3 regions of the Algoriphagus sp. Y33 genome follow, and region 2 is predicted to be linked to each of the others. Evidence: riboswitches for the same ligand, from Rfam matches in the RefSeq annotation. Region 2 holds a riboswitch; each other region holds the start of a gene.
What was found. A riboswitch is a leader RNA that binds a small molecule or an ion and turns the genes downstream of it on or off. The one in region 2 is predicted to bind S-adenosylmethionine.

Region 1: linked by a shared signal. The riboswitch ahead of ID165_RS07790 (O-acetylhomoserine aminocarboxypropyltransferase/cysteine synthase family protein) and the one ahead of ID165_RS06140 (homocysteine S-methyltransferase family protein) in region 2 are both predicted to bind S-adenosylmethionine.
Region 3: linked by a shared signal. The riboswitch ahead of ID165_RS16230 (PLP-dependent aspartate aminotransferase family protein) and the one ahead of ID165_RS06140 (homocysteine S-methyltransferase family protein) in region 2 are both predicted to bind S-adenosylmethionine.

What each region holds. Positions count from the first base shown of each region.
Region 1 is NZ_CP061947.1:1,936,120-1,939,232, reverse strand. Features, by position in the region: gene metX (homoserine O-acetyltransferase) at 1-460, opposite strand, end outside; gene ID165_RS07790 (O-acetylhomoserine aminocarboxypropyltransferase/cysteine synthase family protein) at 470-1,774, opposite strand; SAM riboswitch class I at 1,946-2,054, opposite strand; gene ID165_RS07785 (carbonic anhydrase) at 2,147-2,794, opposite strand; gene ID165_RS07780 (SulP family inorganic anion transporter) at 2,791-3,113, opposite strand, start outside.
Region 2 is NZ_CP061947.1:1,503,157-1,506,269, reverse strand. Features, by position in the region: gene metH (methionine synthase) at 1-98, opposite strand, end outside; gene ID165_RS06140 (homocysteine S-methyltransferase family protein) at 103-1,152, opposite strand; SAM riboswitch class I at 1,217-1,315, opposite strand; gene ID165_RS06135 (hypothetical protein) at 1,405-2,721, opposite strand; gene ID165_RS06130 (response regulator) at 2,790-3,113, opposite strand, start outside.
Region 3 is NZ_CP061947.1:4,042,077-4,045,189, reverse strand. Features, by position in the region: gene ID165_RS16240 (VCBS repeat-containing protein) at 1-21, shown strand, start outside; gene ID165_RS16235 (CBS domain-containing protein) at 141-602, shown strand; gene ID165_RS16230 (PLP-dependent aspartate aminotransferase family protein) at 713-1,885, opposite strand; SAM riboswitch class I at 1,988-2,090, opposite strand; gene pth (aminoacyl-tRNA hydrolase) at 2,247-2,807, opposite strand; gene ID165_RS16220 (50S ribosomal protein L25/general stress protein Ctc) at 3,005-3,113, opposite strand, start outside.

The DNA of each region.
Region 1 (3,113 bases), 430 kb from region 2:
CCAAACCAACCTGCCCCCCTAAAGACCCGCCGATAAGGGTATGGATGGTTTCTATTTTCAAATGAATCCTCAAGCGTTCCAATCCCTCAGCGAGATCCCGTGTTGTCATCTGAGGAAAATCGTAATAGTACGGCTTACCGGTTTTGGGATTTTCGCTGAATGGCTGGGTAGAACCATAGCAGGATCCCAAAAGATTGGCGCAGATAATAAAATGATCGGCAGGGTCGAAGAATTTATCTTCCCCGATCAGACCACTCCACCACTCTGAAGCATTCGAATCTCCCGTAAGCGCATGGATAACCCAGATCACATTGGATTTGTCTGAATTGAGTTGGCCATACGTGGTATAGCCAAGGTCAAATTCAGGGAGAATTTCTCCTGATTCCAGATGTAAAGGCAAACTTGAATAAAATATTTCCTGGGTCATGGTAATCGAAGCGTACTGACTTTTAAGATTCATTTGATAAGATTAGATTTTATCGAAAGCTTGTTGCAGATCCGATTTGATATCTTCAATGTGCTCGATTCCACAAGAGATTCGCAACAGCGTAGGAGTGACTCCTGCGGCTAGTTGCTCTGCATCTGATAATTGTTGATGGGTAGTAGCTGCAGGCTGGATGATCAATGTTTTGGCATCACCCACATTGGCCAAATGGGAAATTAATTCCAGATTATTGATCAACGCAGAAGCTTGCTCTTTGTCACCTTTCAGCTCAAAACTCAGCACTCCTCCAAAGCCGTTTTTCAGATATTTTTTAGCCAATTCGTGGTAAGGAGAAGACTCCAATCCCGGATAATTCACTTTCTGAACAGAAGGATGTGTTTCCAGCCATTGTGCCAGAGCTAAGGCGTTTTCTACTGTTTTCTTAACCCGGAGTGAGAGTGTTTCAATCCCCTGAAGTAATAGAAATGAATTGAATGGACTGATGGCCGGGCCGAAATCACGAAGACCTTCTACTCTTGCGCGGATAGCAAAAGCTATGTTAGGCAGTCCCAACGGATTGTTTTCTCCGAAAACTTCCCAAAAGTTCAAGCCGTGATATCCTTCTGAAGGCTCGGAGAATTGTTTGAATTTTCCGTTTCCCCAGTTGAAATTCCCACCGTCTACTATAATTCCTCCGATGGAAGTACCATGTCCGCCTATCCATTTGGTGGCCGAGGAGGTTACAATATTTGCTCCATGAGTGATAGGCTGGCATAAATACCCTCCGGCTCCGAAAGTATTGTCTACCACCAGCGGGATATCGTGCTTTTTAGCGACAGATGCAATAGCTTCGAAATCGGGAATATTAAACTCAGGATTTCCTATGGTTTCTAGATAGATTGCTTTGGTTTTGCCATCAATCAAAGCTTCAAAATCATCAGGAGATTTACCTTTGGCAAACCTGGCATCGATGCCTATTCGTTTGAATGAAACTTTGAATTGATTGAATGTTCCTCCATATAGAAACGGACTGGAAACGAAATTATCACCCGCTTCCATGATGTTATTGAGTGCGAGAAACTGGGCTGCCTGTCCTGAGCTCGTAGCCACTGCTGCCACACCGCCTTCCAGTGTAGCTATTCTTTTCTCGAATACATCCGTAGTCGGGTTCATGATGCGGGTATATATATTCCCGAATTCTTTCAAGCCAAATAGGTTTGCTCCATGTTCAGCCGAATTGAATACATAGGAAGTCGTTTGGTAAATAGGTACCGCACGTGAGTTTGTAGACGGATCAGGCTCCTGCCCAGCGTGTACTTGAAGTGTGTCGAAGTGAAGTTTTTTTGACATGATTTTTTGGATTTATGGTTTGAAAAATAATAAACGTACGAAAGCGCATGACGAATTACTCCGACATAGGCGTAAATGAAATCAACACATGAATAAAGCGGAATGCTTGAGCACGGATGATGATGAAGTAGTAGTGTAAAGTGTATGATGTCCTGAGTGCATTTTACATTGAACTTATAGTTCCAAAAGAGAATATCTCTCTTGGCAGGAATTGGCACCTTGGACTTTCCAGGTTGCCAGAGGGTCTATGAGCCTGTCTCTCGCCTCTTCTTTATAAATCCGAGCACTTAAAAAGTGAAAGGATGCTGCAAATAAAAGGTCAGCGAATGGAAAATCAAAATTAATTTTCACCCGCTGACCGAAAAACTTGAATTATTTATCCAATTCTTCCAGATCGAATCTGAAAATAGGATTGATCGTCTCAAAATCTGATTCGATGTTTACCAATTCTTTGACCAAACCATCTTTTAATCCATAGACCCAGCCATGAATTTTCGGAGCTGATCTATCTCTCCATGCCTTCTGTATGATTGAAGTCTTGATCAGATCCTGGCACTGTTCTATCACATTATATTCTACTAAAGCATTTACTTTATCTTCATGGTTTTCTAGAGCATCAATATCTTTCTGATAAATTTTGTACACTTCTTTGATATTGAGAAGCCATTTGTTGATTAGACCGAAACTTTTATTACCAAGTGCAGCTTCTATTCCACCACAGCCATAGTGACCGCATACGATGATATGCTCAACCTTCAGCACTGCTACGGCATATTCCAATACACTGAGTAAATTAAGATCGGTATGCACCACCATGTTGGCTATGTTTCGATGTACGAATATTTCTCCCGGATCGGTACCTGTGATCTGATTAGCGGGAACTCTACTGTCTGAGCAGCCAATCCACAGAAATTTAGGGCTCTGCTGTTTTGCCAATCTTCCAAAAAAGTTCTCGTCGATCAGCTTTTGATCGTCTGACCAAGCTTTGTTTTGAATTAATAGTTTCTCGTAAGGGCTCATATGTTTTCGTAAATTTTATGCTTAAATCCTTCTACTGTAACGCGGATATTCCTATCTGCACTCGAAGCTATAAAGTCATTTAAGACTTCCTGAATGTCATGATCTATAAACTGCGCTTTTTGGGCATTGATAATCACTTTACTATCGGAGGGGATTTTGGATAGATTCTTCATTAGTAGTGCTTTATTGAGGAAGGAAACATCTTTGTGAAGCTGAAGGAGATAGTTTCCGTTCATTTCTGTAAGTGATATCGCCCGTACAAAATTTGTTTTAATCACAAAGAACAGACCGAACACCATCCCAATCCCTATTCCCACCA
Region 2 (3,113 bases):
GTAATATTCGTCCGTTCGCCTATATTGACAAAATTAATTTCGGGTGTAAAAACCAATGGCTCTAAGCCGGATAGTTTCATGTAATTATTTCTAGCCATCTTCTCAGTCCAACGTTTCCTCTAGTTCCACTTGTAATTTTCTCGGCTGAAAATCAGCAGCCATCTTTACCAAAGCTGAAATATGCTCAGGTGTGCTGCCGCAACAGCCCCCCAAAATATTCAGCATTCCTTCTTTCAAAAAGTCCCTTATCTGATCCGCCATTTCATCTGCCCCCTGATCATATTGTCCAAATTCATTCGGCAAGCCTGCATTCGGATAAGCACTCACATAGAACGGTGATTCCAGCGCCAACACTTTTAAATAGGGTCTTAATTCTTTGGCCCCCAAAGCACAGTTCAATCCAACTGACAGTAAGGGAACATGCGATATGGAGATCAAAAATGCTTCAGTAGTCTGACCCGAAAGTGTACGCCCGGAAGCATCGGTGATTGTACCGGAGATCATGATCGGGATACCTCCTTCTTTAGGATCCAACGGAATATTTCTTTCTTCAAACACATCCTGGATAGCATACAGAGCAGCTTTGGCGTTTAATGTATCAAAAATCGTCTCTACCAATAGGATATCTGCTCCACCATCCAACAACCCGCGAACCTGCTCTGCATAGGCTTCTGCCAACTGATCAAAAGTGATTGCACGATAGCCGGGGTCATTCACATCCGGCGAAAGCGAAGCCGTTCTGTTGGTCGGCCCTATCGCCCCCGCCACAAAGCGGGGTTTATCCGGATTCTTTGCAGTGAATTCGTCAGCTACCTCCCTTGCTAGCTTTGCAGACTCCACATTAATAGTATATGCTAAATGCGAAAGATCATAATCTGCCTGTGCAATTGTGGTGGCAGAGAAAGTATTGGTCTCAATAATATCTGCTCCCACCCTGAAATACTCAGCATGGATCTCCCTGATTATTTGGGGCTTACTCAGAGACAATAAATCATTATTCCCCTTCAGGGATTTGGGATGTTCGGCTAGCTCAGGAGTTCGAAAATCCTCCTCGGTCAGGGTATATCGTTGAATCATGGTTCCCATGGCTCCATCGAGGATTAAAATTCGCTTAGAAAGTTCTTGAAGCAGGGATTCCGTTCTGTTTTGCATACTGATTTTTTGTTAATCAAAAAGCTTGTCGAGCAAAACCGGAGAGAAGTACGATGTACTAGTCCGCTCATCTGTTCCCGATATATCGGGATGGGAGTTAGCACCTTATTTCTAGGTTGCTAAGACGTCGTTGGGCCCTTCCCTCGGTCTTTCTCGATAAGCAACCCAAAGTTAATAGCATTTTGATAATAAAACAGGAGAATCTCCTAAAAGGATTTACTAAAAGATGAATTACATTGTCAAATGAATAAATCAGGGTCTTACCCCTACCCCGAAACTCAAATAAGGTCCTGCCATATAACCCGACATACTCAAATCGCCTAGCTTATAATTTGCTAAAGGAATCTCGTATCCCGCTGCTACGGTGAGCACCAAGTCAAAAAGTTTTCGTCTGGTCATAGGAATCCCGTATTCTGCAAAGACTTCTGGCTTCAGCATCAGCCCGCTATTCCTCAAATACCCATCAAAATCTCTCTGCTCAAATAGTTCCGGAAAATCAGGCTTATCGTTAGTCAAAAGTGTATAGCGTATATTGCCATATCCAAGACCCACTAATGTCCCCAAACCAAAATTTCTATATTCAATCAAATTATATCCTATATTTCCATAGACTCTCAAGCTGTTTAGAGAATGTCTTTTTTCGTCGTTTGCCTTTCCATCCAATGCGAGATTATAAAGTTCTGCACCGTAAAGGAGACGCTCTGTATCACCCAAAATCCTTAACCCCCAGTTGGAAGGCGTAGTATTCAATGGATTCAGACCTGCTTCTTTCAACCTGGCATTAAATCTCTTCGGGATGGTGAAGTGAACTCCTCTTATCAGTGAGACACCTATGCTTGCATCTTTATAGAAGAAATTCCTATCGGGTAATGTGATACCGGCACCTAATCTTATAAATGCTCCACTCTGGGCGTTGTCAAAGTTGATTCCATTCATATTCCATTTCCCTTCCAGAGGACTGAATGAATACCCCATCTTGGTTATAATCTGTAGTGCTTCTCTTCTACCGGGCAAGTCAAAATCATAGCTAAGTTGAAAACCGATTTCAGTCAGGAAATTCCCATAATTCAACGTCCCTTTTTGTATATCTTTTTCCCTAAGCACAAATCCCTGCTCCGGTTTTGCCAAAAAAGCATCAAGATCTCTTGTGCGCTCGGTGGGTAGCATTTGAAAGTTAAGGAATCCAACTCCGATGGACATATAGTGGATTAGCTGAAATCGTGATTCTTCGGTAAATGCATAGCCTACATTTAGCAATGCCCTGGAAGTCCTGTAGTTCATAGAAAAATCATCGAGCTCACTTACTCCCCCTCTATTGTGCAATACATCCATTCCAAGCACAAAATCATTGATTCTTGCCTGATAGCCTAATCCTATTGTCTGATACCTATTTCTCAAACCGGATAAGCCACGGTCTGCCAGTATGTTGTCAAACTGATTAAGACGGGCTCCTGAAGTACCCGCTAAGGCATAGAAAGTGGAGCGTTTTGTTATTAATTGTTGTGCCTGAGTATCAACAACACCAAAAAAAACAAAAAGCAATAATATGAATCTATTAAAAAGGGGCATTGAATAGTGGATTTGTGTAAAGCTGGGCAGATTCAAACCTGTCAGGCAAAATTAATGCTAAACCTGTATTAACCGATATCTTTCGAATTAAGATATTCAGTTAATTTCCCATACAGTTCCTCAGGAGTGAATGGTTTTTCCACATAATCATTAATACCAATCTGCTCCATCTCAGCCTTGATCTCATGATAAGAACTAGCCGTTAGAACTAAAATGGGGATTTTACTTTTGAGCAAATCCTTGTTTTCCCGTATCCGTTTTGCCACTGCAAAACCATCCACTACCGGCATTTGTATATCTATGAGTACGACATCAAACTCCCCCTGTTCAAACTCGTCAATCGCCTCCTGTCCATCCGAAGCAATCACTAGTTTGCCCATATGCCATTTCTT
Region 3 (3,113 bases), 2.5 Mb from region 2:
CTTGAAAATAAAAACAAGTGATATTTTGTGTGAATGGTTTTTTTTAAATTATAGTATCGAAATATAGGGTTTTTTAAGTTATAATTTTTAATTGTTACTAATTATCGATAATTTATTCTTTCATCCTTAAATTTTAACCTATGGTAAAAAGTTTTCAAGGGGTTAGAATGGCAGAACCCAAAAAAGCCCCAATTCCGCAAATTCTAGTAAAAGAGTACATGAGTACAAGCTTGATTACTTTCAAGCCGGATGATACTATTGATCAGGTAATGGAAGTGCTCACCAAACGAAAGATATCCGGTGCACCGGTGATAGATGCTTCAGGCGCATTAATAGGTATTATTTCGGAAGTGGATTGCCTAAAAGAGATTATTAAAGGAAAATACACCAACACGCCGAAATTCCCGGCAAAAGTAAGCGAGCATATGTCTAGGGATGTTCTTACGCTTTCTCCGGATTTATCAATATTCGATGCTGCATCACAATTTTTAGAGCATAAAATCCGAAGATTCCCGGTGATGAAAGATGGAGTCCTGTTGGGACAGATTAGTCTGAGTGATATAATTCGGGCCTTTCCTACCTTGCGGCAAACCACTTGGTAGAAGTGAGGCTTAAAAAATGAATGCCCTCAAAAGAATAACATCCTTTTTGAGGGCATTTTTGTATTCAACCTGCTTTTATCTTACAAAGACTGGCAGCAATGCTAGTCGTTTTACTTTGATAAGTCAATCGCTCTTTCTACATCCTGAATTATGTCTTCGTAGTGCTCCAGACCTACAGATAGTCGTACCAGTCCATCCGAAATCCCAACCTGTGCTCTTTCGTCAACAGAAAGTTTGCTGTGCGTAGTAGAGGCAGGATGTGTGACAATACTTCGACTGTCACCCAGATTAGCAGTGATGGAGATCATCTGAAGCTGATCGATGAAGCGTTGGGCACGCTGAACTCCGCCTTTCAGATCTAAGGTAACTATCCCACCACCCTGACTCATTTGTTTTTTTGCGATTTCGTATTGGGGATGTGATTTTAGGAATGGATATTTTACTGCAAGTAACTCAGAATTACCTTCGAAATACTCAGCTACTTTCAGCGCATTGCTGCAGTGTCTATCCATTCTTACACCAAGTGTTTCCATGCTTTTCGCAAGTATCCATGCATTGAATGGAGATATGGCAGGCCCTGTATGTCTCGCAAAAAACTGTACTTCCTGCATCAAGTTAGCTTTGCCCAAAATCAAGCCTCCCAGCACTCGTCCTTGTCCGTCGATGTATTTGGTAGCACTGTGGGTCACAATATGAGCTCCCCACTTAGCAGGCTGTTGTAAATAAGGCGAGGCGAAGCAATTATCCACTACCAGAATCAGGTTGTGAGCTGCCGCAAATTTACCCGCCCATTCCAGATCGATTATTTCCAAGCCCGGATTGGATGGGGTTTCGATGAAAAGCATTTTGGTGTTGGGTTGTATGAGTTTTTCCCAATTCAAATAATCAAAAATATCCCCGTAAGTAGAGGTGATCCCCCACTTAGGAAATACTTTAGTAAGTAGCTGATGAGTAGATCCGAAAAGTGACCGTGCGGCAAGTACATGATCTCCTTGCTGCAGTAGTGCGGCAATACTCCCAAACATTGCGGCCATCCCTGATGCAGTAGCAAATCCATCTTCAGTGCCTTCGGCAGCACAGACTTTTTCTATCAGATCACTGGAATTTGGGTTGGCATACCGGGAGTAGATATTCCCTTCTATTTCATCAGCAAAAGTAGCTCGGGCTTCTTCCGCTGAGTCGAATGTAAAGCTGGATGTAAGGTAAATAGGAGCGGAGTGCTCCCGCTGGCTGGACTTGGAAGGGGAGATCCTTACAGAGTTCGTTTCAAAGTGCTTACTCATTTATTGATCAGTTTAGATTTTGATAAGACTAATCAAGCAGATTTGAGAAAATCAAACCCAATGAGGGGAACGAAATAAAAGGGATTATTTGTGAAGTAAGCCAATCTATAGTTCCCGCATAGGGTAGGATTTGGCACCGTTCTCCGTTTCGGGATGGTTGCCAGAGGGTCGTTGAGCCTAATCTCTCGCCTCTTCTTTATAAATCAGTTGCCTGAAGTGATGCAAAGAAAGATCGATATTTGGGGAATTCCAAATCTTATTTCATGTGTTTGTGTTTTTTTAAAAGGCCACATGGAATCTCGCTTGCATTATAGCCATATAACCATTACAGTGTGTGACGCTTTAGTTATGCTCGATTTCATCAATCGTTGAATTGATTCATGGTGCGTTCTATGCCAATTGTACAAAAACTGAGGGTCATTTCTATTGCTTTATCCATTATGGTAGGGATTTCGGCAAATTCCTGCTGTGTGAAATTTCCCAAAACAAAATCAACTTGCCTACCCTTAGGAAAGTCATCGCCTATGCCCATTCTCAGTCTTGGGTAGTTCTGACCTCCTGTGAGCTCTTCTATGTTTTTCAGCCCGTTGTGACCGGCTGCGCTTCCTTTGGGTTTCATGCGGAGTTTGCCAAAAGGAATGGCCACATCATCTACGATCACCAGCGTATTCTCTTTGCTTACCTGAAGTTCTTTCATCCAGTAATTCATTGCCTTGCCACTAAGGTTCATGTAAGTAGTAGGCTTAATCATATGGATTGTTCTGCCTTTGTGCTTGAATTCTGTTTTGAATGCAAGTCTGTCACTCTTCCAGGTGCAGTCCTTCGAGTCGGCAAGCCTGTCCACTGTCAAAAAGCCAATGTTGTGTCTGGTGAGTTCATATTCTGGGCCAATATTCCCAAGGCCTATGATTAGGTGTTTCATGTGTTTATAATTTGTTTTTCAGCTGTCATATGGAATCATGAATGCATTATAATCACCTGGTGTGTGACTTTGGAGCCAGGCCTGTCTGCTTCAGGCAGGCTCGATTTTCATTTTACAGCAGCTATCGGGTTTGAAAATAAAAAATCCCACCCGGATATGGGCAGGATTTTAAATGAATAGTGTAATAGAGACTGAATTTACTCTTCTCCGCCTTTCTTACCTCTAAGAGCTCTTGGTACACCAATAGTCACGATAGAAACGTTCGGATTTGTTAGGATTTCGAAGCCTTCCACTTTGACATCTTCC